DNA from 3 places in the Enterobacter roggenkampii genome. Region 2 is predicted to be linked to each of the others. Evidence: predicted binding sites of a transcription regulator. Region 2 holds the regulator's gene; each other region holds the start of a gene.
The links. Region 2 encodes CRP, which controls carbon source genes, mostly activating them, when cyclic AMP is high. Its sites were predicted from a motif close to ATGTGANNNNNNTCACAT; they were not measured.
Positions count from the first base shown of each region.

Region 1 (9,757 bases), 1.2 Mb from region 2:
CTCAAAAAACGCCACGCGGATATCGTTTTCTCACCTGCACCGGCGGATGTTTACCCGCAGGGTACCGAAGAGGCAACCTACGTTGACGTCCCGGGCATTTCCACCATGCTCGAAGGCGCGAGCCGCCCGGGCCATTTCCGCGGCGTTTCCACCATCGTCAGCAAGCTGTTCAACCTGGTACAGCCGGACGTAGCCTGCTTTGGCGAGAAAGATTTCCAGCAGCTGGCGCTGATCCGCAAGATGGTTGCGGATATGGGTTACGATATCGAGATTGTCGGCGTACCGATTGTACGCGCCAAAGACGGTCTGGCACTCAGCTCGCGAAATGGCTACCTGACTGCCGAACAGCGTAAAATCGCGCCGGGCTTAAGCAAGGTCATGAACACCATGGCAGAGCAGATGCTGGCAAAAGAGTTAACAGCAGAAGAGATTATCGCCCTTGCCGAGCAGGCGCTTAACGATAAAGGCCTTCGTGCTGACGACGTACAAATTCGTGATGCTGATACGCTGCTGGAATTAACCCAGAACAGCAAGCGCGCAGTCATCCTGGTGGCGGCCTGGCTAGGTCAGGCGCGTCTGATCGACAATAAAGTGGTTGAGCTGGCGTAGTTCCCTTCACCCCTGATAATGATAGGTAAACGTAATGATTCGCAAAATGCTGCAAGGTAAGCTTCACCGTGTGAAAGTCACGCAGGCCGACCTGCACTATGAAGGCTCCTGCGCCATTGACCAGGATTTCCTTGATGCAGCAGGTATCCTCGAAAACGAAGCGATTGATATCTGGAACGTGAACAACGGCAAACGCTTCTCCACCTACGCGATCGCCGCCGAGCGCGGGTCCAAAATCATCTCCGTTAACGGCGCTGCGGCGCACTGCGCGGACGTGGGCGATATCGTGATCATCGCCAGCTTCGTGATGATGTCTGACGAAGAAGCGCGCCGCTGGCAGCCTAAAGTGGCCTACTTCGAAGGCGAGAATGAAATGAAGCGCACCGCAAAGGCGATTCCGGTTCAGGTTGCATAAGCGCACTACCCCTGCGGCTGATTGCTGATCAGCCGCGACATCGTCTCCAGCGAATCCGTTCTTAAGATGTACAGGCGTTTCAGTAAGAACGGATTATCCCCCGGCTTCACCTTTCCTTTCACCGTCGTCACCGCCAGATGGAAACCGGCATCATTCGCCGCCTTTATCGCTTTATTGTCGTAGCCGCCGAAGGGGTAAGAGACATACAGCACGCGCGGGTTAAACTGCGCCAGCGCGCGACGCGAGCGTTCAAAATCAAACAAAATCACGTGATAGCTGCGGCTCAGTAAAATCGGATGCTTATTGGCATCCACGCGGTGCAGGAAGTGGGTATGAGACTGAATATCGAACACATCCTGAATCCCCTTAATCTCCTGCACGCTCATAAACTGCAGGGATTTAGGATCCCACTTCTGCGGATGGCCTTTTATGCGGGAAGAGATAATAAACGCGGTAGCCTTGAAGCCGTACTCTTTCAGCACAGGATAAGCATAGCGGCTGACAGATTTCAGGCCATCGTCAAAGGTTATCACCACCGATTTCGCAGGCAGGTTCATTTTGTTACGCACGTATCCTTCCAGCTGGTACATCGTCAGGGTGGTATAGCCCTGATCGCGAAGCCATGCCATCTGGTTATTGAACGCACGTACGCTGGTCGTCGTGGACGTATGTCGAAAGCGCGTGTCTTCTTCATCACGCAAAATATGATGGTAGGTCAGAACAGGAAGGCCGTTATCTTCCTGCGCATCCAGGCTGCTGATCCACGCCAGACGATTACCGATGCGGATCTGAAACCAGGTCTGGTTTAAACGGTCTTTAAGTTTGTTCAGGATCGGATAGCGAAGATTGGCGCTTAAGGTGCCGAAGGGTGCGCTGCCGTTGTTCGGGGCGTTATAAACGGGCGTGTCTTTCCACGTTATCAGGTTTTGATTGCTCAGCGGTTTATTCAAATCCCCCAGGCCATCCTCAACGCGCTGTTTGCCCTGAACCGGCTCCAGATGCCCCTTGTCGATAAAGCCCGTGCCAAATCCGAAGCGAAATTCATAGTAGTCCGCCGCCGCAGGCACCACCGCGAGGATCTGCCCTGCCCGCACGTTGCCAACGTTAATGACGCTGTTGCCGATCTGCGCCCAAATCGCCGCATCTTCGGTGGTTTGCATATATTGAGCAGGCAGTCTTTGCTGACTTAATAAACTGGCAGAAACAGTGCCGGACACGAACATCAATAGCAGGAAAACAATACGCGTGAACATGAGGGTCTTATTCGAAGCGGAAATACTTACGCCATTGTAGCAAAAGCGACATCAATACCAATGTTTAATTCTTATACAGGTCATGCAGCAGGACAAAGGGAGGATTTTTTTGCTGTTGATGCCACAAGCTGCTGACGCCCGGGGTACCCAGCGAAACGATAGCGTTACGGAACGCTGCGCTGGTTAAGGTCTCGCGATGGGGATACATCATTTCAAGCAGTGGAAAGCTAATACCGGAGATCACCTCGCAGCAGTCGTGCTTATGGCTCATCAGGGCCGCAGCACGGTACGGCGCCGCGCCGGATTTATCGGTAAGGAAAATCACGCCATCTCCGGTGTCGGTTTCATGAAGGGCATCGCACATCATCCGGCCAAGCATGTTGGTACTCAAGCCGCGCCAGTAGTTAACCGCGCGACACTGTGGCAGCGGACCAAACCTGGCTTCCAGCTTCAGCAGCATGTCCTGCGCCCGTTCATCGTGGCAGGTGATAACCCATCCCAGCATAACTCTCTCCTTAGCAGGCAAGTAGTTTAGCGGAGTGAAGGTTAGTTTTCGGTGATAACTGTCAAAGAAAGTGCCCGGCAGACAGAATGTCGCCGGGCTGAGGGCTAGCTGCGCAGACCGCGTCCGCGCTGGATCAGATACCAGCACAGCAGGTAGAAGACGATGATGAACACCACCAGCACCGCCACCGTGGTAAACAGCGGCACATCGGTGATGCCGAGGAAGCCAAAGCGGAAACCGCTGATCATGTAGACGATCGGGTTCAGGTGCGACAGCGCCTGCCAGAACGGCGGCAGCAGCGTCAGGGAGTAGAACACCCCGCCGAGATAGGTCAGCGGCGTCAGCACGAAGGTCGGGATCAGGCTGATGTCGTCAAACGTTTTGGCAAACACGGCGTTCAGCAGACCGGCCAGCGAGAAGAGGATCGCCGTCAGGAGCAGGGTCAGGGCCACGAAAAGCCAGGAGTGCACCTGGAACGGCACGAAGAACAGCGAGATGGCCGTCACCAGGATCCCAACACACAGACCGCGCGCCACGCCGCCACCGACGTAACCGGCAATGATCACATGCGTTGGCACCGGTGCCACCAGCAGCTCCTCAATATTGCGCTGGAACTTGGCGCTGAAAAAGGACGACGCCACGTTGGCATAGGCGTTGGTGATCACCGCCATCATGATCAGGCCAGGCACGATAAACTGCATATAGGTAAAGCCGTGCATCTCACCAATCCGGGAACCAATCAGGTTACCGAAGATGATGAAATAGAGCGTCATCGTGATGACTGGCGGCACCAGGGTTTGCACCCAGATGCGCATAAAACGGTTAATCTCTTTCGCCCAGATACTTTTCAGCGCGACCCAGTAAAGATGCGTCATGCCTTGTCTCCTTGTTTATCCTGCACCAGAGAGACAAACAGCTCTTCCAGTCGGTTCGCTTTGTTACGCATACTTAAAACCTGAATACCCTGCGCGCTCAGCTGGGAGAACACGCTGTTAATCCCCTGCTCACGCAGCACTTCCACTTCCAGCGTTGAGGTATCCACCAGACGATACTGGTACCCTTCAAGCTTCGGTAGCGGGCTCTTTGCCGCCAGATCGAGAATAAAGGTTTCCGATTTCAGCTTGGAGAGCAGGTTCTTCATCGAGGTGTTTTCCACCAGTTCGCCGTGCTGAATGATGCCGATGTTGCGGCACAGCATTTCCGCCTCTTCCAGGTAGTGGGTAGTCAGAATGATGGTGGTGCCTTTGTCATTGAGGTCTTTCAGGAAGCCCCACATGGAGCGGCGCAGCTCAATGTCTACGCCCGCCGTCGGCTCATCGAGGATCAGCAGCTTTGGCTCGTGCATCAGCGCACGGGCAATCATCAGGCGGCGCTTCATCCCGCCGGATAACATCCGGGCGCGTTCGTTACGCTTTTCCCACAGATCGAGCTGCTTGAGGTATTTTTCGCTCCGCTCCAGGGCCTCTTTACGCTCAACGCCGTAATAACCCGCCTGGTTAACGACGATCTGCTGCACCGTCTCAAACGGGTTGAAGTTGAATTCCTGCGGTACCAGACCCAGCTGGCGCTTGGCGTTGACCACATCTGTTTGCAGGTCGTATCCGAACACGCTGACGCGGCCGGAGGTTTTGTTCACCAGCGAGCTAATGATGCCGATGGTAGTCGATTTCCCCGCCCCGTTCGGCCCCAGAAGCGCGTAAAAATCACCGGCCTCTACTTTAAGATCTATTCCGCGCAGCGCCTGAACGCCGCCCGGATAGGTTTTTTTAAGCTGCTCAAGCTCCAGTGCAATTGCCATGAAATTAACTTACCTTCAGTTCTGACACACGTTGTGTGGTTTCATTAAAAGTCGGGTTACCCTATAGTAGCGCAACGCAATTACTCGGTTACAGGTCGCTAACCTCCATGAACAACATAGATACACTCATCAGCAACAATGCACTATGGTCAAAAATGCTGGTGGAGGAAGACCCCGGATTTTTTGGAAAACTCGCGCAGGCGCAAAACCCACGCTTTCTCTGGATTGGATGCTCCGACAGCCGCGTACCGGCGGAGCGCCTGACCGGCCTCGAGCCCGGCGAACTGTTTGTTCACCGCAACGTTGCCAACCTGGTGATTCACACCGATCTCAACTGTCTTTCTGTTGTTCAGTATGCCGTTGACGTTCTGCAAGTCGAGCACATCATCATCTGCGGCCACTACGGCTGCGGCGGCGTGCAGGCGGCGGTTGAAAACACGGAGCTGGGGCTCATTGATAACTGGCTGCTCCACATCCGCGATATCTGGTTCAAACATAGCTCACTGCTGGGCGAAATGCCGCAGGAGCGCCGCATGGATACCCTGTGCGAACTCAACGTGATGGAGCAGGTGTATAACCTGGGCCACTCAACGATCATGCAATCGGCGTGGAAGCGCGGGCAGAAGGTCTCGATCCACGGCTGGGCGTACGGTATTCACGATGGTCTGCTGCGCAACCTGGAAGTGACCGCCACCAACCGCGAAACGCTGGAGCAGCGTTACCGTTCAGGAATTGCCAACCTTCAGCTTAAGCACGTAAACCATAAATAAACAAAGCCGGGTGGCGGCTGCGCCTTACCCGGCCTACATGTGCCCATTCGTAGGCCCGGTAAGCGCAGCGCCACCGGGCAACAAACCGCAATTACTCGTCCAGCAATACCACTTTCCCAACATACGGCAGATGACGATAACGCTGTGCGTAGTCAATGCCGTAACCGACGACGAACTCGTCCGGGATAGAGAAACCAACAAACTCCACCGGCACCTGCACTTCACGGCGGTCAGGCTTATCCAGCAGGGTGCAAATCGCCAGCGATTTTGGCTCACGCAGGCTCAGGATCTCGCGCACTTTTGACAGCGTGTTGCCGGAGTCGATGATGTCCTCAACGATCAACACATCTTTGCCACGAATATCTTCATCCAGATCTTTCAGGATTTTCACATCACGGGTGGTGGACATGCCGCTGCCGTAGCTGGAGGCGGTCATAAAATCGACCTCATGGGGCACATGCACCTCACGGCACAGGTCTGCCATGAACATGAAAGAGCCGCGCAACAGACCGACCAGCACCATTTCGCTGCCGCTGTCCTTGTAATGTTCGGTGATTTGACGACCCAGTTCGGCGATACGCGCTTTGATCTCGGCTTCCGGGATCATCACTTCAACAGTATGTTTCATATTACTAACCAAATGATTTTAATGAAAATCTCTCAATACGGATGAGTTAATATCCAGCACTGATACGCAAGCCAGCCATTATATCAGCAAATGGATAACCCTGGCGTATGAGTTATAAAAAGCAAATATTGTGATTCCGATCACACTTGTTAATACCTATAATTAGTTGCTAGCAAATTATTAACAAAAACTGACGAGTACACTTTCTATGGCTGAAACAAACTCTAAACAGCCGCGTCTACTGGTGACATTAACAGCGCTATTCGCCGCCTTCTGCGGCCTGTACCTGTTAATCGGTGGCGTCTGGCTGGTCGCGATCGGCGGCTCCTGGTACTACCCGATTGCGGGCCTGGTTATGCTTGGCGTAACCGTCCTGCTCTGGCGTAGAAAACAATCTGCACTGTGGCTGTATGCCGCACTCCTTCTTGCCACCATGATCTGGGGCGTCTGGGAAGTCGGCTTTGACTTCTGGGCGCTGACGCCGCGCAGTGACATCCTGGTCTTCTTCGGCATCTGGCTGATCCTGCCGTTCGTCTGGCGTCGCCTGATCGTGCCGTCCAGCGGTGCGGTCGCGGCGCTGGTGGTAGCGCTGTTAATCAGCGGCGGTATCCTGACCTGGGCTGGCTTCAACGATCCGCAGGAGATCAACGGTACGCTGAACGCAGAATCGACGCCTGCGGCGGCGATCTCTCAGGTTGCTGACGGCGACTGGCCTGCCTATGGCCGTAACCAGGAAGGTCAGCGCTACTCTCCGCTGAAGCAGATCAACGCGGACAACGTTAAAAACCTGAAAGAAGCCTGGGTATTCCGTACCGGCGATCTGAAGATGCCGAACGATCCGGGTGAACTGACCAACGAAGTGACGCCAATTAAAGTCGGCGATATGCTTTATCTGTGTACGGCGCACCAGCGTCTGTTCGCGCTCGACGCGGCCACCGGTAAAGAGAAATGGCACTTCGATCCGCAGCTGAACTCCAACCCGTCCTTCCAGCACGTGACCTGCCGTGGCGTCTCTTATCACGAAGCGCGCCCGGATAATGCGAGCCCGGAAGTCATTGCCGACTGTCCTCGCCGCATCATGCTGCCGGTGAACGATGGTCGTCTGTTCGCCATCAATGCCGAAACGGGCAAGCTGTGCGAAACCTTTGCCAACAAAGGTATCCTGAATCTGCAGACCAATATGCCGGACACCACGCCGGGTCTGTATGAGCCGACCTCCCCGCCCATCATCACCGATAAAACCATCGTGATTGCCGGTTCGGTAACGGATAACTTCTCTACCCGTGAAACCTCCGGCGTTATCCGTGGTTTCGACGTGAACACCGGTAAACTGCTGTGGGCCTTCGACCCGGGCGCGAAAGATCCGAACGCGATCCCGTCGGACGAACACACCTTTACCTTTAACTCGCCAAACTCCTGGGCGCCAGCGGCGTATGACGCGAAGCTGGACCTGGTCTACCTGCCGATGGGCGTTACTACGCCAGATATCTGGGGCGGTAACCGCACGCCGGAGCAGGAACGTTATGCCAGCGCTATCGTGGCATTGAACGCGACCACCGGTAAGCTGGCCTGGAGCTACCAGACCGTTCACCACGATCTGTGGGATATGGATATGCCGTCCCAGCCGACGCTGGCGGACATCACCGTTGATGGCAAAACCGTACCGGTGATTTACGCTCCAGCGAAAACCGGCAACATCTTCGTGCTGGATCGCAGCAACGGCAAGCTGGTTGTGCCTGCACCGGAAAAACCGGTTCCGCAGGGTGCGGCGAAAGGCGATTACGTCAGCAAAACCCAGCCGTTCTCCGATCTGAGCTTCCGTCCGAAGAAAGACCTCAGCGGGGCAGACATGTGGGGTGCCACGATGTTTGACCAGCTGGTGTGCCGCGTGATGTTCCATCAGCTGCGCTATGAAGGCATCTTCACGCCGCCTTCTGAGCAGGGCACGCTGGTCTTCCCGGGTAACCTGGGGATGTTCGAGTGGGGTGGGATCTCCGTTGACCCTAACCGTCAGGTCGCGATTGCCAACCCAATGGCGCTGCCGTTCGTTTCCCGTCTGATCCCACGCGGTCCGGGCAACCCAATGGAGCAGCCGAAAGACGCGAAAGGCAGCGGTACCGAAGCCGGTATTCAGCCGCAGTATGGCGTACCGTTCGGCGTGACGCTGAACCCGTTCCTGTCGCCGTTCGGTCTGCCGTGTAAACAGCCTGCCTGGGGTTACATCTCCGGTCTGGATCTGAAAACTAACCAGATCGTATGGAAAAAACGTATTGGTACGCCACAGGACAGCATGCCGTTCCCAATGCCGGTTCCGGTGCCGTTCAATATGGGTATGCCAATGCTGGGTGGCCCAATCTCCACCGCCGGTAACGTGCTGTTCATCGCGGCAACCGCAGATAACTACCTGCGCGCGTACAACATGACCAACGGTGAAAAACTGTGGCAAGGCCGCCTGCCAGCGGGTGGCCAGGCCACGCCGATGACCTATGAAGTGAATGGCAAGCAGTACGTTGTCATCTCCGCGGGCGGTCACGGTTCGTTTGGCACGAAGATGGGCGACTATATTGTCGCGTATGCGTTGCCGGACGAAGGCAAATAAAAGCAAAACGGCAACGAAAGTTGCCGTTTTTAGCAATGCAGGCCGGGTAAGACGAAGCCGCCACCCGGCTTTTTTTATACGGTAAAGCCCAGCATCATCCCCGTATCTTCATGCTCCAGCAGATGGCAGTGCGCCATGTAGGCAAACTCCTTCGGCGCATCGTGGTCAAACTTCACCAGCACCTCGCTGACGCCGCCTTCCACCTTCACCGTATCCTTCCAGCCCGCGCGATGTGCGTCCGGGGCTTTGCCGTTCTCAGAGAGAATGCGGAACTGCGTGCCGTGGATATGGAACGGGTGCAGCATCATGTCCTCTTCACCTGAAATCACCCAGCGCTCAAGCTGCCCTTTTGTCGCAGCAAACATCGGCATGTTCATATCGAACGCTTTGCCGTTGATCATGTTGGCGTTGTGGAAATCAAAGCCATGGTCGCCGTGATTCATGTTCCCCATGCCGCCCATGTTGCCGTGGCCCATGTTCATGTGACCCCTCATCTGCCCGTGATGCATCCCCGCCATCGCCTTATCGCCATATTTCGCCATCAGCGCCTGCATGCCCATCATATCGAGCATCGGGTTCATGGAGAGCTGCAGTTTCCGTTGCGTAAGCCCATCAAGCGACGGAAGTGCCGGCAGCGTGGTTAACGTATCAGGCAGCGTGCCGGAAGCGGTCACCCGTAACGGCTGGATACGCAGCACCGGATGCGGCTTGTCAAACGGCGCGACCGCCATCCCCATCTGGCTAACCGGCAGGGTCACAAGATCGAACGGCTTGCCGTCGCTGATATCCACCAGCACCTCAAAGCGCTCCCCCATCAGCATCGGCAGTTCGTTGACCTTCACCGGCTCAGGCAGCAGCCCGCCGTCGCTGGCGACCACGTACAGCGGACGCTTATCGCTGGTGGCGAAGTTGAGGGAACGCGCGTTACAGCCGTTAAGCAGACGCAGGCGCAGCCAGCCTTTCGGCGCGGCGTGCTGAGGATAAATGGCGCCGTTGGTCAGCAGCGTGTCGCCAAACCAGCCGACCGCCGCGCTCATCACATCCAGCTGGTAGTCGATTTGCCCGTCAGCGGTGAATTTCTTGTCCTGCACAATCACCGGCACATCGTCGATGCCCCACTGCTTCGGCAGGCGCAGCAGGCGGCTTTCGTCGTCTTCAATCAGCACCAGCCCCGCCAGCC
Region 1 is NZ_CP017184.1:803,234-812,990, reverse strand. Features, by position in the region: gene panC (pantoate--beta-alanine ligase) at 1-609, shown strand, start outside; gene panD (aspartate 1-decarboxylase) at 644-1,024, shown strand; gene BFV67_RS03710 (polysaccharide deacetylase family protein) at 1,030-2,277, opposite strand; gene BFV67_RS03705 (PTS sugar transporter subunit IIA) at 2,342-2,782, opposite strand; gene BFV67_RS03700 (ABC transporter permease) at 2,887-3,657, opposite strand; gene BFV67_RS03695 (ABC transporter ATP-binding protein) at 3,654-4,580, opposite strand; gene can (carbonate dehydratase) at 4,688-5,350, shown strand; gene hpt (hypoxanthine phosphoribosyltransferase) at 5,442-5,978, opposite strand; gene BFV67_RS03680 (glucose/quinate/shikimate family membrane-bound PQQ-dependent dehydrogenase) at 6,187-8,577, shown strand; gene cueO (multicopper oxidase CueO) at 8,652-9,757, opposite strand, start outside.
Region 1: a site for CRP is predicted at 6,107-6,124, ahead of hpt (hypoxanthine phosphoribosyltransferase). Genes of this name have one in related genera too.

Region 2 (9,757 bases):
GAGAGTGGGTTTGAAGCGGTGCGCTGTCAGGTGCCGGTGCGCTGGTCGATTCGTCAGGGGCGGATTATTGCCACTACGCAGCTGGCGCAGACCTGGATCCAGATGGATACCGGAGGAGAAGAGGTCAGTTTCGCCAGAAACAGCCCCTCTGCGTAATGCAAAGGGGCGCAGGGTTTAGTGCGATGCCGCTGCCGCGTTGTGCTGGCGGTGGCGGGTCACAAAGCCCAGGATGAAGCACATGATGAACACCACGGCGTACAGACCGTTCGCAGTGTGCAGCGCGGCCAGCGGGCCGCTGTGGGCAACGATCGGGCCCGTCACCACGAAGGTCAGCATGGTGCCGATGGTGCCGCAGGTCAGAACGAAGTTAACCAGCTTCGGCGAGGCCACTTTGGTCTGCAGAGAGCCCAGGGTGATGATCGAGGTATAAATGGCGCTGGAGAAGAAGCCCAGGGTCAGAATGAACCACGGCATATGCTCCGGCGAACCGTTGATGAACAGATACATCAGCACGGTCGCCAGGCCCGCCAGCACGGTCAGAATGCGCTGCAGGTCGAAGAAGCGCAGGATGAAGCTAAACGCCCACATGCCGAACATGTAGGACATCCAGAAATCGCTCACCAGTTTGCCCGCGTCGTTCAGGCTCATGCCCAGACCTTTGGCGTATTCCGGTACCCAGGAGATAAAGCCCAGCTGGCCCAGGATGTAGCACAGGGCGGCGATGGAGAGGAACAGCACGCCGATACCCCATTTCTCTTTCGCCACAGGCTCTGCCGTGGTTTGCGCTTTTTTACCCAGAACCGGGAAGTCGCAGCCGAAGGTCAGAATGAAAATTGCAACGTAGACCAGACCGATGCAGGCGTAGACCCAGTACCACTCAATGCTGCGCGCCAGCAGAACGGCAGCGACCATCGGGAAGATCATTCCGGCCATGCTGAAGAAGGAGTCGGTAAACAGCAGGCGCGCGCCGCGCTGGCGGCCTTCATACATATGGGTAATCAGGAACGTCCCGATCGACATGGTGATCCCGCTGACCAGGCCGAGCACGAACATGGCGGCTGAGAACAGGGCGATGCTGTGGCTGAGCATCAGACCCGCCACGGCGGAGACCATCAGCACGAAGCCGAAGCGAAGCTGGGTTTTCAGCGGCACGATTTCCATCAGCCAGGCATTCAGGAAGATAGAGATCAGGATCCCTGCGTTGAGGAAGGTGAAGGTGTTGCTCATGCTGGAAACGGGCAGCTGGAAGTAGTCTGCGATATTCCCCATCACCATCCCGGTGACGATCACCAACGCGCCGGTCAGGGCGTAGGAGAAGAAGCTGATCCATGTGAGCTTGATGCGATTGCTGTTAGTCATGTCTGGCCTGTTCAAAAAAAGAAAAGCGCCGAAGGGGCGCTGAGAGCGGGCAGATTTTAGTCGCTAAAGTGATCCATTCCTATCTTTTAAGGGTAATGATTATGTCATTGCAGGTTTTAATGTGATCTAAATCACATTAAGTGGCGGTCTAACCAATCGTTTGCGCAGTAATAATTGTTTCAATTTCGTAAAATTAGGTAAAAGGCTGGTCTACGTTCATACTGCTCTTTAGAATCAAGCCATTCGCTTTTTATACTGCGCTTTGTTAAGGAATTCTCATGCTCAAATCAACACTGGCGGCTGTCGCAGCTGTGTTTGCTCTTTCTGCCGTTTCCCCTGCTGCGCTGGCAGCAAAAGGGGACCCTCACGTTCTGCTGACCACCTCCGCCGGGAATATTGAGCTGGAACTGAATAGCCAGAAAGCTCCGGTTTCTGTGAAAAACTTCCTCGACTATGTGAACAGTGGTTTCTATAACAACACCACCTTCCACCGCGTGATCCCGGGCTTCATGATTCAGGGTGGCGGCTTCAACGAGCAGATGCAGCAGAAACAGCCGAACCCGCCAATCAAAAACGAAGCGGACAACGGCCTGCTGAACAAACGCGGCACGATCTCTATGGCGCGTACCGCAGACAAAGATAGCGCGACCAGCCAGTTCTTCCTCAACGTGGCGGATAACGCCTTCCTCGACCACGGCCAGCGCGACTTCGGCTATGCGGTGTTCGGTAAAATCGTGAAAGGGATGGACGTGGCCGATAAGATTTCTCAGGTGCCTACCCATGACGTCGGTCCGTATCAGAATGTGCCGTCCAAACCTGTCGTGATCCTCTCCGCAAAAGTTCTGCCGTAACGTTCTTCGACGCGGGCGAGGCTCGCCCGTGTTGTGACCCCTCCCTGCGAAAGCGCGTTTTGCTGCTTATACTTGTGGCAAACGGACTATTCAGGGAGGCGTTAAGTGAAAAAACTCACCGACAAGCAAAAATCCCGTCTTTGGGAGCAGCAGCGTAGCGTCAACTTTCAGGCCAGTTGTCTCCTTGAGAAAGGTAATGGTCCATCGGATCCCGACATTGAGAGCCTGGCGCTTGGGCCTTCCGCGCCCGGGTTACCCCATCTGTGCCTTATTCACCGCCATCTCTACCGCAGAGAGATGAAGCGGGCAGGTGAGTTCCGGACCGACGATATTTTCAAAGGTGATATTCCCTTCTGCCATTTCGAATACATCGAGAAGATGGGTAATGAACTGATGGCGGCACTGGAAAGCGAAAAGTATCTGGCTGGCCTTGAGAAAGCGGCGTTCATTGAAAAAATTAGCCATTATTATTGTGAAATCAACATGCTGCATCCTTTTTCGAGTGGTAACGGTATTGCTCAGCGCGTTTTCTTTGAGCAGCTGGCGCTCCATGCGGGCTATTCACTGGACTGGCGCGATATCGATCCCGAGGAGTGGGTGTCCGCTAACCGCAGCGGCGCAACGGGGGATTTAACCGCGCTAAACGCGATCTTTGCCAAAGTAGTGAGCGAAGCGCGGGAATCTGAGTAGAATAGGGCGGCATTTTTTTCGGGAGCCGCCATGATTCTGCTGATTGATAACTACGATTCCTTCACCTGGAACCTTTACCAGTATTTTTGCGAACTGGGTGCAGAGGTGGTTGTCCGACGTAACGACGAGATTGGCCTGGCCGATATCGAGACGCTGGCTCCGCAGAAAATCGTGATTTCACCCGGCCCCTGCACGCCGTCGGAATCAGGTATTTCGCTGGAGGTTATCCAGCACTATGCCGGCAAGCTGCCGATCCTCGGCGTTTGTCTGGGCCATCAGGCGATTGCTCAGGCCTTTGGTGCCACCATCGTGCGCGCCGCCAAAGTCATGCACGGCAAAACCTCGCCGGTCACCCACACGGGCACCGGAGTGTTCACGGGGCTCAATAATCCGTTAACCGTGACGCGCTACCATTCCCTGGTCATTGACCCGTCGACGCTGCCCGACGGCTTTGAGGTGACCGCCTGGAGCGATACGCAGGAGATCATGGGGATTCGACATCGCGAATGGGATCTCGAAGGCGTGCAGTTCCATCCGGAAAGCATCCTCAGCGAGCAGGGGCACGCGCTGCTGGCAAATTTCCTCCATCGCTGAATATCTGTTGCCTTGCTGTGATTTTTTATGCATATTTTGTGATTATATTTTCACAATCAATGTGACATAAATGGATGGGCATGACATGGCAACTGAACAACCAGCAATTACCCGCGCGACATTCGATGAAGTGATTCTGCCGATTTATGCACCGGCTGAATTTATCCCGGTGAGGGGGAAAGGCAGCCGCGTCTGGGATCAGCAGGGCAAGGAGTATGTGGATTTCGCGGGCGGTATTGCGGTCACGGCGCTGGGTCATTGCCATCCCGCGCTGGTGGAGGCGCTGAAAACCCAGGGTGAAACCCTGTGGCACACCAGCAACGTGTTCACCAACGAACCGGCGCTGCGCCTGGGCCGTAAGATCATTGATGCCACGTTTGCCGAGCGCGTGCTGTTTATGAACTCCGGCACCGAAGCCAACGAAACCGCCTTTAAGCTGGCGCGCTACTACGCGACCACGCGCCACAGCCCGTACAAAACCAAAATCATCGCCTTCCACAATGCCTTCCACGGACGCTCCTTCTTTACCGTCTCCGTTGGCGGCCAGCCGAAGTATTCCGACGGGTTTGGTCCGAAACCGGCCGACATCATCCACGTGCCGTTTAACGATCTGCACGCGGTGAAAGCGGTGATGGACGACCACACCTGCGCGGTGGTGGTCGAGCCTATTCAGGGGGAAGGCGGCGTGACCGCGGCAACCCCGGAATTCCTGAAAGGGCTGCGCGCGCTGTGCGACGAGCATCAGGCGCTGCTGGTGTTTGATGAAGTGCAGTGCGGGATGGGGCGTACCGGGGACCTGTTTGCCTATATGCACTACGGCGTGACGCCGGATATTCTGACCAGCGCGAAAGCGCTCGGCGGCGGTTTCCCGGTAAGTGCGGTTCTGACGACGCAGGAGATCGCCTCCGCGTTCCACGTCGGTTCTCATGGCTCTACCTACGGCGGTAACCCGCTGGCGAGCGCCGTAGCGGGGGCCGCGTTCGACATCATCAACACGCCAGAGGTGCTAAACGGCGTTAGCGCGAAGCGCGAGCTGTTTGTGAAGCACCTGAAGCAGATTGACGAGCAGTACGACGTGTTCAGCGAGATCCGCGGGATGGGGCTGCTGATTGGCGCCGAGCTGAAGCCGCAGTACAAGGGCCGCGCGCGCGACTTCCTGCACGCCGCCGCTCGCGAAGGGGTGATGGTGCTCAACGCCGGGCCGGACGTGATGCGCTTTGCGCCGTCGCTGGTGGTGGAAGACAAAGACATCGAAGACGGCTTAACCCGCTTTGCCGCGGCGGTTGCAAAGATCGTTAAAGGCTAATATTCGGTTCGTTTCAACCGGCGCGTTAACCAAACCCCATGATGCGGACGCTGACGCCATGCCACCGACGAAATGGTGTGCATGGTGTTCAGATGCCCCAGCACGCGCTGCAAGTGTTGCTCCAGGGTGCTCATTGGCCCGTGGGTTAACGTCTCCGGCGCTTCCAGAATATTTAAATCCCCCGACTCGCCCGGCGAGTCATACTCCAGACGCTGCTGGCAGCGCTGCAGCGCAATTTCACACGACTGCAAATAGCGCTGCGCCAGATCCGGCGTCAGCATCGTATGCTCGCGCGCCAGCGTCGTCATGGCGTTAATGTGCTCAACGATAAACTGACTGTGCGTTACCCACAGCTTCATATCGGCCAGATAATGTGAGTTAAAGCCCGGCTCCTGCATCGCCTGGTTGAGCGAGTTGAACAGAGCGTTGTGCGCCTGGTTGACCTTCATGCGCTGATACGCCAGCGGGGAGGGCTGCGGGTCGTCGCTCAGGATGAGGCGAATGGCCTGCTGGTCGGCCTCCAGCGCGTCGTGGGCGTTCTGCCTGAGCAGCCCGCTCTGCCACTGCGGCCACAGCCAGACCATGCCGCCGAAGGCAATCAGGCAGCCGATCAGGGTATCAATCAGCCTGGCGACAATAAACTGTTCGCCGTTCAGCGTAAGCAGCTGCAGGGTGTATACCGCCGTCACCGTAAAGCCCACCATCGCCCAGCCGTAATTTTTGCGGATAATCAGGTAGCTCACCAGCGTGATCGCCAGCATGCCTGCCAGGGTATAGCCTTCCGGCACGTGGAAGTGCAGCGTTACGCCTGCAATGATCAGCCCGGCCATGGTGCCGCCCGCCCGGTGCAGAATACGCACCCGCGTGGCGCCGTAGCCGTTCTGGGTGACGAACAGCACGGTCATTAAGATCCAGTAGGGCTTCGGCAGATGCAGCGCCATGCCCATCAGGCTGGCGATACTGAGCATCACGCTAATTCGTGCGGCATTGCGCAGGGCGGACGATTTGAGAGACAGATAGCTTTTGAGCGCGGGCAACAGGGGAAGCCGTTTTTGTTTATCCGCCATCAGGTCGCGGGAATAAAGCGGGCGCTGGGTGCGCAGCACGCGGGCGATGCGGCTGAAGTGCCAGGCGGCAAACTGGCCGACCGGGTTATCCGGATGCTGACGGGCGATTTTCTCCAGCGCGCCGAGCTGTTTTTCCATATTAAAGCGCGTGGGATAGCGGTGGTAGAGAATATCGTCAGCCAGCACGCGCAGGCGTGCCGAGACGGTCTGCGCGTTCCAGCGGATCACCGCTTCGGCGTGGCTGCGCTCAACCAGCTTTTGCACCTCCTGCGGGTGGTGCAGGCTAACGGAGATATGCTCCTGCAGATCCAGGCCTACCTGGAAGGTGCGCAGCAGCCGTTTGTATTCGTGGTTCTTGTTGGCGGCGAGCATATGCAGCTGCTGATAGCACTGGCTTATCAGATCCACCACCTTCTGCTGGCGCGTCAGCAGCGGCGGTAAGGCTTTTTCCGGATCGGTATGCTGGGTGAGCAGGGTGTATTTGGCTTCGCAGTATTCCGCCAACTGCACATAGAGCAGGCTCAGGGATTCGCGCAGCGGCTGTTCCCGCCACAGCCAGAACCAGAACCAGTTAAACAGCCCGTACCACAGTGTCCCCAGCGCGTAGATCAGCAGCGGCTCCCACACCGGCATATTCCCGGCGAGGCTCAGCGTGAAGATGGCCGCAATCAGCGAGGCGGGTAGCAGGCGGGCGTGCAGCGAGCTGATTTCCGCCGTGACGCCGAGCGTCATCGCCAGCACCGTCAGGATCAGCGGCAGCGGGATATCCCGGGCCAGTAAAAGCTGTACGGCAAGGCTACAGCCAGCAAACAGGCAGCCGCCCACGATCAGACGTTTGAAAAAGCGCTTATGCGGTGTGTCCAGGCCAGCAATGTTGCAGCAGGCGGGCACGAGGGAAAAGAGCAGGCCTTGCTGAAGGTGTCCGAGGATCAGGCCGATGGCCACGGGTAGACACAACACCAGCGTTTGTCGCAGTGCGTAGTTAACTTCCGGGTGATAGATCAGCCTGCGCCACATGAGGAGTAGAGACAAAAACGGCGTGACACCTTGCGATGGCACGCCGTTTAAGCGGAATTAACGCGTTCCGTAAACCACGATGGTTTTACCGTGGGCGGAGATCAGGTTTTGATCTTCCAGCATTTTCAGGATACGGCCCACTGTTTCACGGGAGCAACCGACGATCTGACCAATTTCCTGACGGGTAATTTTAATTTGCATGCCGTCCGGATGGGTCATGGCGTCCGGCTGTTTCGCCAGGTTCAGCAGAGTTTGTGCGATGCGGCCCGTCACGTCCAGGAAGGCGAGGTTGCCCACTTTCTCTGAGGTGACCTGCAGACGGCGCGCCATCTGGGAAGAGAGACGCATCAGAATGTCAGGGTTAACCTGAATCAGCTGACGGAACTTCTTGTAAGAAATTTCAGCCACTTCACATGCTGTCTTTGCACGAACCCAGGCGCTACGTTCCTGGCCCTCTTCAAACAGGCCCAGTTCACCGATGAAATCGCCCTGGTTCAGATAAGAAAGGATCATCTCTTTCCCTTCTTCATCTTTGATCAGCACTGCCACCGAGCCTTTAACGATGTAATACAACGTTTCCGCTTTTTCACCCTGGTGAATCAGCGTGCTCTTTGATGGGTACTTATGAATGTGGCAATGAGACAAGAACCATTCGAGAGTCGGGTCTGTTTGCGGTTTGCCAAGCACCATGCGCTGTTATCCTCTGTTATAAGCTGTCACCAGAGTCATCAGATGCATCCGGACTCTGGGGTTGCAATCGAATTCTTACCCATACCCTGGGAAGTCGGCTACCGTAACGTTTCGCAGCCAGTAAAGTTTGATGTCCTCTGCATACATGTGTAACGTCAATGTATTACTGTAGCATCCTGAGTGTTTTAGCATAGCTTTCGCCGCGTGTCTCCTGGTGTCTCGCTTCAGCATGATGCAGGTCGCCTTCCATTGCGAGAAATGTAACGCACGCGTAATCTGTCACCAAAAATGCAACGTTGGAGTTTAAGAATATGCAAGCGCGCGTGAAGTGGGTTGAAGGTTTAACGTTCCTGGGCGAGTCCGCGTCAGGACATCAGATTTTGATGGATGGTAACTCCGGCGATAAAGCGCCCAGCCCAATGGAAATGGTGCTGATGGCGGCAGGGGGATGCAGTGCCATTGACGTGGTGTCGATTCTGCAAAAAGGCCGTCATGACGTGACGGATTGTGAGGTCAAACTCACGTCAGAACGCCGCGAAGAGGCGCCACGCCTGTTCACCCACATCAATCTGCACTTTGTGGTCACCGGTAAAGAACTGAAAGACGCGGCGGTTTCACGTGCGGTGGACCTGTCTGCGGAGAAGTACTGCTCTGTGGCGTTAATGCTGGAGAAAGCGGTAAACATCACCCATTCGTATGAAGTGATCGAGGCTTAATGTTTTGGCGGGTGGCGCTTCGCTGACCCGCCCTACAAAAGCACGACCGTTGGCCCGGTAAGCGCAGCGCCCCGGGCAAAAAACTCACGCGATCTGTTTCCCTTCCATCAGTCGCTCCACCAGCGGCGTCATGATGAGCTCCATCGCCAGCCCCATTTTTCCGCCCGGTACGACTAATGTATTCATGTGAGAAATAAACGAGCCCTGCAGCATCGCCAGCAGCCAGGGGTAGTCAATGCCTTCGAGATTGCGGAAATGGATCACCACAAAGCTCTCATCCAGGGATGGGATACTTTTGGCCGCGAACGGGTTGGAGGTGTCCACCGTCGGCACGCGCTGGAAGTTGATATGGGTGCGGGAAAACTGCGGCGTCAGGAAGTTGATGTAGTCTTCCATGGAGCGCACCACCGAATCCATCACTGCTTCGCGCGAGTGGCCGCGCTCGCTCATGTCACGCGTCAGCTTCTGGATCCACTCCAGGTTAACGATAGGCACCACGCCAACCAGCAGATCCACGTGGCGCGCCACGTCGTGCTGCGGCGTGACCACGCCGCCGTGTAATCCTTCGTAGAACAGCACGTCGGTAGGTTCCGGCAGGGGCTGCCAGGGGGTAAAGGTGCCAGGCACCTGATTCCAGGGAACGGCTTCATCATAGGTATGCAGATACTTGCGGGACTGCCCTTTACCGCTCTGGCCGTACTCAATAAAGGTTTGTTCCAGCAGGCCGAAGTCATTGGCTTCCGGACCGAAGTAGCTGATGTGTTTACCCAGATCGCGCGCCTTACGGATGGCCATGTCCATCTCCGGGCGCGTGTAGCGGTGAAAGCTGTCGCCTTCGACCTCCGCCGCACGGAGATTCAGCTGGGCGAAAATCTTGCGAAATGCGAGGCTGGTGGTGGTGGTTCCCGCACCACTCGACCCCGTAACGGCAATAACCGGATGTCTGGCAGACATAGCAACTCCCTGACTGAAAAGGGTGGAAGATCAGCCGTGAAACGCGTTGCGGGGCATGATATTGACCGTCTCATGCAGTTCTGACCACACCAGCACCACGTCGCCGCTTTTCAGCTGGCGCTTTACATCGTTGACCTTTTGCTCAAGCGAGCGTTCCTGTTCACCATAATCGGTGCCTTCGCGTAATACAAAGCTTTCAATCAGATTATCGAGCGTTTCGGGAGCCAGATCCTGCCAGGGAATAATCATGTTGCACCGTCCAGATAAGGGGTTAGCCAGTCAGGAATACGCGTCTCAAGCCACATTTTCGGGCGGCGCAGCGTGCCGCCGATAAACCCGACGTGGCCGCCGTGCTCGGTCAACTGATAGTGAACGTTGTCGGGCAGGAATTCCTGAGCGGGAATCGAGTGATGATCCATAAAAGGGTCATCTTTGGCGTGAATGATCAGCGTTGGCTGCGTGATCTTGCTGAGCAGCGGCATGGCGCTGCATTGACGATAATAGTCAATTGCA
Region 2 is NZ_CP017184.1:4,320,824-4,330,580, reverse strand. Features, by position in the region: gene BFV67_RS20385 (cytosine deaminase) at 1-156, shown strand, start outside; gene tsgA (MFS transporter TsgA) at 175-1,359, opposite strand; gene ppiA (peptidylprolyl isomerase A) at 1,638-2,210, shown strand; gene BFV67_RS20370 (putative adenosine monophosphate-protein transferase Fic) at 2,316-2,900, shown strand; gene pabA (aminodeoxychorismate synthase component 2) at 2,931-3,494, shown strand; gene argD (bifunctional acetylornithine/succinyldiaminopimelate transaminase) at 3,580-4,800, shown strand; gene BFV67_RS20355 (YccS/YhfK family putative transporter) at 4,797-6,884, opposite strand; gene crp (cAMP-activated global transcriptional regulator CRP) at 6,942-7,574, opposite strand; gene BFV67_RS20345 (OsmC family protein) at 7,886-8,290, shown strand; gene BFV67_RS20340 (phosphoribulokinase) at 8,375-9,244, opposite strand; gene BFV67_RS20335 (YheU family protein) at 9,275-9,493, opposite strand; gene BFV67_RS20330 (hydrolase) at 9,490-9,757, opposite strand, start outside.

Region 3 (9,757 bases), 1.2 Mb from region 2:
TCCATCACGCCGCCTTTTAAGGTCAGCGTCGGCGTTAATTTATACGCAAGCGTGGTTCCCCAGGTGTGGACGTTCCAGTTGTTCCAGGTGAGCGAGTTGGCTGACTTTCCGCCGCACTGGGACAGCAGCTGAAAATCACAGGGGATAATTTGATCGAAGGTCTGCACCTTGTTCATCATCCCGATGCGCCAGGTCAGACGCCGGTCGTCAAAGCTGCGGGCAAAGGTCAGCCAGCCCAGACGGGTAATCGACTGCCCGCCCCAGCTCTCCTGGGTCAGATCGTTGAAGTTGACGCGCGGGTCCTGCACGCGTTTGGTGGTGAGATCGTCATTGTGGTTGCGGTTGACGATGTTCCCCTCGATACGCGCGTCCGGGATACCGGTCCAGCGCTCCAGGTCCTGGTTGAAGGTCAGCGCGAACTGGTCAATATAGGCCACGTGGGAGTCGTGGTTATATCCGCCACCGCCGTTCCAGCCAATTTCATTCAGGTATCCGAGGTTATAGGTAAAACCGTTATCGTTAAGGATTTTACGTATGCCGAGCATTTCGCCCAGCACAGGCTCCGGCGGAGCTTCAAACCCTAATACCGTACCGTTCCAGTCTTGCGCCATCGACAGCGGGGATATCGCCAATAAGGCGAACGCATAGAGTTTATTTTTATATGCCATGATAACAACCTGTGATTGAGTATTGAGTGCGTAACCGGCCGCAGGAAATTTTTCTATTTCCTGTCGCTATTTCTTTTTTTAAAAATCATTAAAAAGCGCTAAGCCAAATATCTCTCCTGCGTAAATGACAGGCAAAAAAAAACCTAAGCGCCCCACAGCGAAAATGCTGTGGAACGCTTAGGTTTTGCCTGTTAACCAGTCACAATCCTGCGTTGAAAACAGTGGCACCTTAACACCGTCGCGCCACGTTGAAAACCTGAACTGTTTTCTGTTTTAAAAAAGTGTGAGCAATTTAACGCTTATTATTTGGCCTGAATCACCCGCGCAATATCAGCCGACGTCTGTAAAGTACGAATCTCCTGAAATAATTCCAGCGCTTCCTCGTACTCTTTGCGTAAATAACTCAGCCACTGCTTAATACGCGCGACGTGATACAAACCGGTGTCGCCCTGCTTTTCCAGACGGCTGTATTTTTGCAGCAACGTGACGACATCTGCCCAGGGCATACGCGGTTCGTTATATTTCACCACCCGGCTGAGGTTGGGCACATTCAGCGCGCCGCGGCCGATCATTACCGCATCGCAGCCGGTGGCCTGCAGACAGGCCTGCGCGCTCTCGTAATCCCATATTTCGCCGTTGGCGATCACCGGAATGGAGAGGCGTTTGCGGATCTCACCGATCGCCTGCCAGTTTATGCGATCGGCTTTGTAGCCATCTTCTTTAGTGCGGCCATGCACCACCAGCTCGGTGGCCCCGGCCTGCTGCACCGCATCGGCGATCTCGAACTGTCGGGCATCGCTGTCCCATCCCAGCCGCACCTTTACCGTCACCGGCAAATGCGCGGGCACGGCCTCGCGCATGGCTTTCGCGCCGCGGTAAATCAGCTCAGGATCTTTCAGCAACGTCGCCCCGCCGCCGCTGCCGTTCACCAGCTTCGACGGACAGCCGCAGTTGAGATCCACCCCGTAAGAGCCCAGCTCAACCGCGCGGGCGGCGTTTTCCGCCAGCCATTCCGGATACTGGCCGAGGAGCTGAATCCGCACCAGCGTGCCGGAAGAGGTCCGGCTCTGGTTGTGCAGCTCGGGGCAAAGCCGGAAGAAGGATTTTACCGGCAACAGCATATCGACCACGCGCAAAAACTCCGTCACGCAGAGATCGTAGTCGTTCACCTCGGTCAGAAGCTCGCGCACGAGGGAGTCGAGCACGCCTTCCATTGGGGCCAGTAAAACACGCATAGCAGTACCTGTGAAAAAAGACGCGCTATAGTAGCCGCTCTCTATATCGCTGGGAAGCGCTTCTGTTCAGGCAGAAAGTCACCCGGCGTTGCCCCAACAATGGCGCGAAACGCCGCCGCAAATGCCGCCGGGCCGGAAAACCCCAGCATCCAGGCCACCTGCTTAACCGGGTATCCGTTGGCGAGGAGATCCAGCGAGGCACAAATCCTTGCGCGCTGTCGCCAGGCCCGGAAGCTAAAGCCGGTATCGTTGATAAACGCACGTGAAAATGTGCGTTCTGACATCGCGGCCCGTTCCGCCAGCCTTTCCAGAGAGAGATCCCAGAGATTGTTGGCAATGAGGTCACAGGCCACGCGATGTAAGCGCTCATCCACGGGCATCGGCAGTTCGGCCGAAATCTGCTGCGTCTCGCTGAGGATATCGAGCAGCAAAACGGCCATGCTGCGCTGGCTTGCCGGGCGGTATTCCGCGCTGAACAGCCCGGCAATCAGCTCTTTGAACAACGCTGTGGCCATAATCACGTGAACCTCGTCTTTCCGCTTAAAAGGCTCGCATTGCGATATCAGCGTCGGGCTAAACCAGACCGCGCGGAGCTCCGTTGTGGATAGCACGCTGTAGGTGTGTTCCTGAAAGGGAGGGATCCACAGCGCGCGCTGCGGCGGTATGACCCAGCGTTTGCTGCCGGTTTCGACCAGCATGACTCCTTTGATGGCAAACAAAAGTTGTCCCTGCGAATGCTGGTGAGGCGGATCGACTTCGCCGCGCGTATAGCGAATTGCCCCTCTTGACCATCCGATGGCATCGTCGTGAATTGGCGTTTTATCGATAACGGTTGGCATTTCACATTCCCCCCTTCCTCTTATGATGCTGCTTGTACACGTAACCGGAGAGAGACGCAATGCACATCCATTTTATTATTCATGAACATTTCGAGGCGCCAGGCGCCTATGAAATCTGGGGGAAAAGTCGCGGCTGCAGTCTGAGCTACACCAGAGTGTATCAGGGCGATTCATTACCTGAGGAACTGGGGCACACAGACCTGCTTATCATCATGGGAGGCCCGCAGTCCCCCGCCACCACGCGTGAGGAATGCCCCTGGTTTGATGCGCAGGCGGAAAAGGCACTCATCAGCCGCGCGATAGAGGCAGGTAAAACGGTGATAGGCGTTTGTCTGGGCTCACAGCTTATCGGCGAAGCGCTGGGCGCCGCGTTTTGCCACAGCCCGGAAAAAGAGATCGGCAAATTTCCCGTCAGGCTCACAGATGCAGGCAAGGCGAACCCGCTGTTTGAAGACTTTGGCAGCGTGCTGAACGTCGGTCACTGGCATAACGACATGCCTGGGTTGACGCCGCAGGCTAAGGTTCTGGCTTACAGCGAGGGCTGTCCCCGCCAGATCGTGCAATACAGCGAACGGGTTTACGGTTTCCAGTGCCATATGGAGCTAACGCCGGAGGTGGTAGAGTTGCTGATTGAGCATTCGCAGAATGACCTTCGCCGCGCGGGTGAATTCCGTTTTGTCGAAACGGCGGAAAAACTCCGTTCGCATGATTATCGCGAAATGAACCAGGTGCTGTTTTCTTTTCTCGATAAGCTGACCGCCTGACGCTGATGCCTTCTCTGGCGCGTTACTTCGCCAGCGCAACCCCTTTCCTCTAAACTCTAGCCTGCACCAGTAAGGTGATACCGGACGTTCCATTCCGGAATGTCTGGTATGCTCAAAATTCATGATGTGATCCGTGGCACATTTTTAGGTTTAATTGTATGATGAATGCGTTTCAGCAAGGACTATCACCATGAGCAAATCATTGAACATTATCTGGCAATATCTGCGCGCATTCGTCCTGATTTACGCCTGCCTGTATGCCGGGATTTTCATCGCGTCGCTGCTGCCCATCACCATTCCCGGCAGCATTATCGGCATGCTGATCCTCTTCGTGTTGCTGGCGCTGCAAATCCTGCCTGCAAAGTGGGTCAATCCCGGCTGCTTCGTCCTCATTCGCTATATGGCGCTGCTTTTCGTGCCTATCGGCGTCGGGGTCATGCAGTATTTTGATTTGCTCAAAGCCCAGTTCGGCCCGATTGTTGTTTCCTGCGCGGTGAGTACGCTGGTGGTTTTCCTGGTGGTGAGCTGGAGTTCACATCTGGTGCATGGCGAACGTAACGTGATTGGGGAGAAAACAAAAAAATGATGGACAATATCTGGTGGTCCCTGCCGCTCACCCTTGCAGTCTTTTTCGCCGCACGTAAGCTTGCCGCGCGTTTCAAAATGCCCTTGCTGAACCCCCTGCTGGTGGCGATGGTGGTGATAATTCCGTTCCTGCTGCTCACCGGCATTCCTTACGAACGCTACTTTGCCGGCAGCAAAATCTTAAACGACCTGCTGCAGCCCGCCGTCGTGGCGCTGGCGTTCCCTTTATATGAGCAGCTGCACCAGATCCGCGCCCGCTGGAAATCCATCATTACCATCTGTTTTGTGGGTAGCCTGGTGGCGATGATCACCGGCACGTCGGTGGCGCTGCTGATGGGCGCTTCCCCACAGATTGCGGCGTCAATCCTGCCTAAATCGGTGACCACGCCTATCGCGATGGCGGTTGGGGGCAGCCTCGGCGGCATTCCGGCCATCAGCGCGATGTGCGTCATTTTCGTCGGTATTCTCGGCGCGGTGTTTGGCCACACCCTGCTGAACGCGATGCGTATTCATACTAAGGCGGCACGGGGGCTGTCGATGGGCACCGCCTCGCACGCGCTGGGCACTGCCCGCTGCGCGGAGCTGGATTATCAGGAAGGGGCGTTTAGCTCCCTGGCGCTGGTGATCTGCGGGATTATTACCTCCCTGCTGGCCCCGTTCATTTTCCCGCTGATTCTGGCAGTGATGGGCTAAAATTTGCGATGCGTCGCGCAAATTTCATTTTGATTTCATAAGTTGCATACATAATGAGAAGTGGATCACATATAAAGCCCTGACGGCTCCGTAAACTACCGATCCATTAACCTTTATGAGGCAAACGCCATGCACCCACGTTTTCAAGCTGCTTTCGCCCAGCTTGCAGAGAATTTGCAGTCAGCCCTTACTCCCGTTCTGGCAGATGCGCACTTCCCCGCCCTGCTGACCCCGGAGCAGGTCACGATGCTGAAACAGGCAACGGGACTGGACGAAGACGCGCTGGCTTTCGCACTGCTTCCTCTGGCTGCCGCCTGCGCGCGGGCCGATCTCTCCCACTTCAACGTCGGGGCCATTGCGCGCGGCGTCAGCGGCACCTGGTACTTCGGCGGCAATATGGAGTTCCTGGGCGCAACCATGCAGCAAACCGTTCACGCCGAGCAGAGCGCCATCAGCCACGCCTGGCTGCGCGGTGAAAAAGCGCTGAGCGCCATTACCGTGAACTACACCCCCTGCGGCCACTGCCGTCAGTTTATGAACGAGCTGAACAGCGGGCTGCAGCTGCGCATCAACCTGCCGGGCCGCGCGCCGCACACGCTGGCGGATTACCTGCCGGACGCGTTTGGCCCGAAAGATCTGGAGATCAAAACCCTGCTGATGGACGAGCAGGACCACGGTTTCGCCCTGTCCGGCGATGACCTGAGCCAGGCGGCGATTACCGCCGCCAACAAGAGCCACACGCCGTACAGCACGTCCCCGAGCGGCGTGGCGCTGCAGTGTCGCGATGGCCGAATCTTCACCGGCAGCTATGCAGAAAACGCCGCGTTTAACCCAACGCTGCCGCCGCTGCAGGGCGCACTTAACCTGCTGAACCTGAACGGCTATGACTATCCGGACATTCAGCGCGCCATTCTGGCAGAAATTGCTGATGCGCCGCTGATTCAGTGGGATGCCACTGCCGCAACGCTTAAAGCGCTGGGCTGTACGACGATCGACCGCGTGCTGCTGGCGTAACCCTTCCGGCGGGCAGAAATGCCCGCCAGTTTGTTGAAAAACCCCTCAGTTGAGTCGCTGTTTCTTGCGCTAACCAGGCGGGTAAAGTAGCCTGAGTTAAATTTCACCTTCGGTACGAGCCATCTGCATGTTAAAGCGCGTTTTTTACAGCCTGTCTGTCCTGGTCGGCATACTGCTGTTGATCGTGCTCGGCCTCGACCGGTGGATGAGCTGGAAAACCGCCCCCTATATCTTTGACGACCTGCAGGACCTGCCCTATCGTCAGGTTGGGGTAGTGCTCGGCACCGCCAAGTATTACCGCACCGGCGTCATCAACCAGTATTACCGTTACCGCATTCAGGGCGCGCTGAACGCCTACAACAGCGGCAAGGTGAACTACCTTCTGCTGAGCGGCGATAACGCCCTGCAAAGCTATAACGAACCGGTGACGATGCGTAAGGACCTGATTGCCGCGGGCGTGGATCCTGCCGATATCGTGCTCGACTACGCGGGCTTCCGCACCCTGGACTCCATCGTCCGCACGCGCAAGGTCTTCGACACCAACGACTTCATCATCATCACCCAGCGCTTCCACTGCGAGCGCGCGCTGTTTATCGCCCTGCACATGGGCATTCAGGCGCAGTGCTACGCGGTGCCGTCGCCAAAAGATATGCTGAGCGTGCGCGTCCGCGAGTTCGGCGCCCGCTTTGGTGCCCTGGCCGATCTGTATATCTTTAAGCGCGAACCGCGCTTTTTAGGCCCGCTGGTGCCGATTCCGGCGATGCACGAAGTGCCGGAAGACGCGCAGGGTTATCCGGCCGTCACGCCCGAGCAGCTGCTGGATATGCAGAAAAAAGAGAAATAACAGAGCCGCCTTTATACTTTCTTTACGCCGGGCCTGACGCTTTTTATCTCCCCTTTACGTCGGCTCTTTTAAGCTGAGTTCACTGCCGCTACGGCTTCATTGAAGAATGACTATGAACTCGATAATGAATGCGTTTTTCCTCAAAAGTCTCCGCCCGTACTTTAACTTTCCCGGCTTATCACTCCCTGGCGCACTTAATTCTGGCCTCTGGCTGGATGAAAAAATTGACGCCCTGCAGCACAACGTTGCCGTGGAAGTGGCCGATTATCTGGAACGTTACCCGCAAACGAAACATGTTGACGTTTACCTGAACGATATCAACGGCACGATGCGCGGCAAGCGCCTCTCGGTGGAGAGCATGCTGAGCCTGGAAAAAGGCTGTTATTTTCCGCTTTCCGTCTACTCAATGGACCAGAAGGGAAACATCGCCGCCCCGCTTTATGATGAACCCGACCGGCTGTGCGTCCCGGTCGCCGGTTCTCTGCGCCCCTGTCCGCAGGATCCGGAGCACACCGCGCAGATCCTGCTGACGATGAAAGACAGCGACGGTAACCCCTGCCCGCTTGAGCCGCGCGCGATACTGCAGAACGTCGTGGCCCGCTTCCACCAGCACGGCCTTTTCCCGGTGATTGCCCCGGAAATCGAGTTTTACCTGACGGGACAGGGCGAACGCGATCCGCAAAATCAGGGCTGTTTTCACATGGATACCTCGTCGGCGCATGCGGCGCTGTTTGACGAGCTGGAACAGCTGGCGCACCTTCAGCGCATACCGCTGTCAGGGGTGGTAGCGGAAGCCGAGTCCGGACAGTACGAATTAAACCTGAAGCACAGCCAGCGCGTCGTAGAGGTTTGTGATAACGTGCTGGCCCTGCGCCGCCTGACCCGCTATGTCGCTGAAAAGCACGGTCTTCAGGCCAACTTTATGGCTAAGCCGTTCAGCGAGCTTTCCGGCAGCGGTTTGCACATCCATTTCAGCCTGAACGATAGCCGTGGCGAAAACGTTTTTGCCTCGCCGGTGAACGCGCTGAGCAGCATGATGCGCTTGTGCATCGCGGGCCAGCTGGCGCTGATGCCCGCCTCCGTCGCCATTCTTGCGCCGGGGGTCAACGCGTTTCGTCGCCTGCGTAAAAACCTGACGGAACCCGTCTTTAACTCCTGGGGCTATAACACCCGCTCCGCCGCCTTGCGTATTCCCTGCTCGGATGAGAGCAACCGTCGTATCGAGTACCGGCTGGCCGGGGCCGATGCGAATCCGTATCTGGTCATAGCCACTATCCTGACAGGCATGCTGTACGGGCTGGAACATATCGACGAGGGGGATCTCCCTGAGCACGACCAACCCGAACTGCCGCTGTTCCAGCAGGAGGCGATTGAGGCCTTTGCCCGCTGTCAGTATCTCACCGACAGCCTGGGCGACGCCTTTTCCGAACAGTGGGTCGCCTGCAAGCTTTCTGAACTCGACTGGTTTGAGCGGATTGTGACGCAGGAGGAGTCCCATCTGGCATAGGGCATAAAAAAGCCCGCTCGGTGAGCGGGCCGGGTATGGCGAGTGACGATTACTTCTTACGGGCGTACTTCAGTGAATCCAGCGCAACCGCGAAGATAATGATGGCGCCCTTGATGATGTACTGCCAGTACGGGTTCACGCCGATGTAGGTCAATCCGTAGTTGATGACGGTGAAGATGATCACACCGGTCACCACGCCGAGCACCGTCCCCACACCGCCGCTGAAGGAGACGCCGCCCACCACGCAGGCTGCAATCGCATCCAGTTCGTACATGAAGCCAAGGTTGTTCGTTGCAGAGCCGATACGGCCCGCTTCCAGCATCCCGCCGAAGGCGTAGAACACCCCGGACAGGGCATAGATGATGAGCAGGTTCAGGGCAACGTTTACGCCGGAGACTTTCGCCGCTTCCGGGTTACCGCCGATAGCGAAGATGTTTTTGCCAAAGCGCGTTTTGTTCCACAGGATCCATACGAAGGCGACCGCAATCAGCGCATAGAAGGTGATATACGACAGGCGGAAGCTGCCCAGCGCGATAAACCCTTGCGTAAAGGTCGAGAAGCCGCTGTCAAAGCCCGAGATGGGCGAAGCACCGACGAAGTCGTAGTACAGGGAGTTGATACCGTAAACGATGATCATCGTACCCAGGGTGGTGATGAATGGCGTCACGTTCAGGTAGGCGATGATAATACCGTTGATCAGACCAATCACCGCACCGATGGCGCAGACAATCAGGATCACCACGAAAATCGGCATGGTGGCCATTTCCGGGAAGACCTTGTTGGCGTTTTCCATCGACTGCAGCAGGGTTGCCGCGATAACCGCCGCCAGACCTACCTGGCGACCTGCAGAAAGGTCCGTCCCCTGGGTCACGATCAGGCCCGCCACGCCCAGCGCAATGATAATACGCACGGAGGACTGGGTCAGAATGTTACTCAGGTTCAGCAGGCTTAAGAACGTAGGGTCCTGGAAAATGATGATTGCCAGCAATACTAAAAGAACAACGTAAATACCGCCTTCTTTCAGGTAAGTGAGAAAACTTTTTTTATTTAACGCACTCATGAGGAGCCCCTGATCTTAAAGGTGCAAAGACGCAAGACGCAAAATTTCATTTTGCGTTGTCGTTTTGGTGTCAACAATACCGGCGACGAGACCATTGCTCATAACCAGAATACGGTCCGTGATCCCTAACAGTTCCGGCATTTCGGAAGAAATGATAATGATCCCTTTATTCTTTTTCGCCAGCTCGGCAATCAGCTGATAAATTTCAAACTTCGCGCCGACGTCAATACCGCGGGTCGGCTCATCCAGCATCAGAATTTCTGGCTGCGTTAATAACCAACGGCCAATAATCACTTTCTGCTGGTTACCGCCTGACAACGAACCAATCTGGGTGCGGTGGCCTGGCGTTTTCACGCGCATGGAGTCAATCACCCATTGGGTATCGCTCTTCATGCGGGAGTTATCCAACAGCCCGACTTTGTTTTTGTAATTGCGAATGTTAGAAATTAACGAGTTAAAGTTAATATCCAGATAAGCATAAATACCGGTCGAACGACGCTCTTCCGTCACCAGCGCAAAACCATTATTAATGGCTTCGTTGGCGTTGT
Region 3 is NZ_CP017184.1:3,108,216-3,117,972, forward strand. Features, by position in the region: gene BFV67_RS14570 (carbohydrate porin) at 1-611, opposite strand, end outside; gene dusC (tRNA dihydrouridine(16) synthase DusC) at 971-1,903, opposite strand; gene BFV67_RS14580 (AraC family transcriptional regulator) at 1,945-2,742, opposite strand; gene BFV67_RS14585 (type 1 glutamine amidotransferase) at 2,802-3,506, shown strand; gene BFV67_RS14590 (CidA/LrgA family protein) at 3,697-4,092, shown strand; gene BFV67_RS14595 (CidB/LrgB family autolysis modulator) at 4,089-4,784, shown strand; gene cdd (cytidine deaminase) at 4,914-5,798, shown strand; gene sanA (outer membrane permeability protein SanA) at 5,926-6,642, shown strand; gene BFV67_RS14610 (glutamine synthetase family protein) at 6,767-8,149, shown strand; gene mglC (galactose/methyl galactoside ABC transporter permease MglC) at 8,199-9,209, opposite strand; gene mglA (galactose/methyl galactoside ABC transporter ATP-binding protein MglA) at 9,225-9,757, opposite strand, start outside.
Region 3: a site for CRP is predicted at 4,838-4,855, ahead of cdd (cytidine deaminase). Genes of this name have one in related genera too.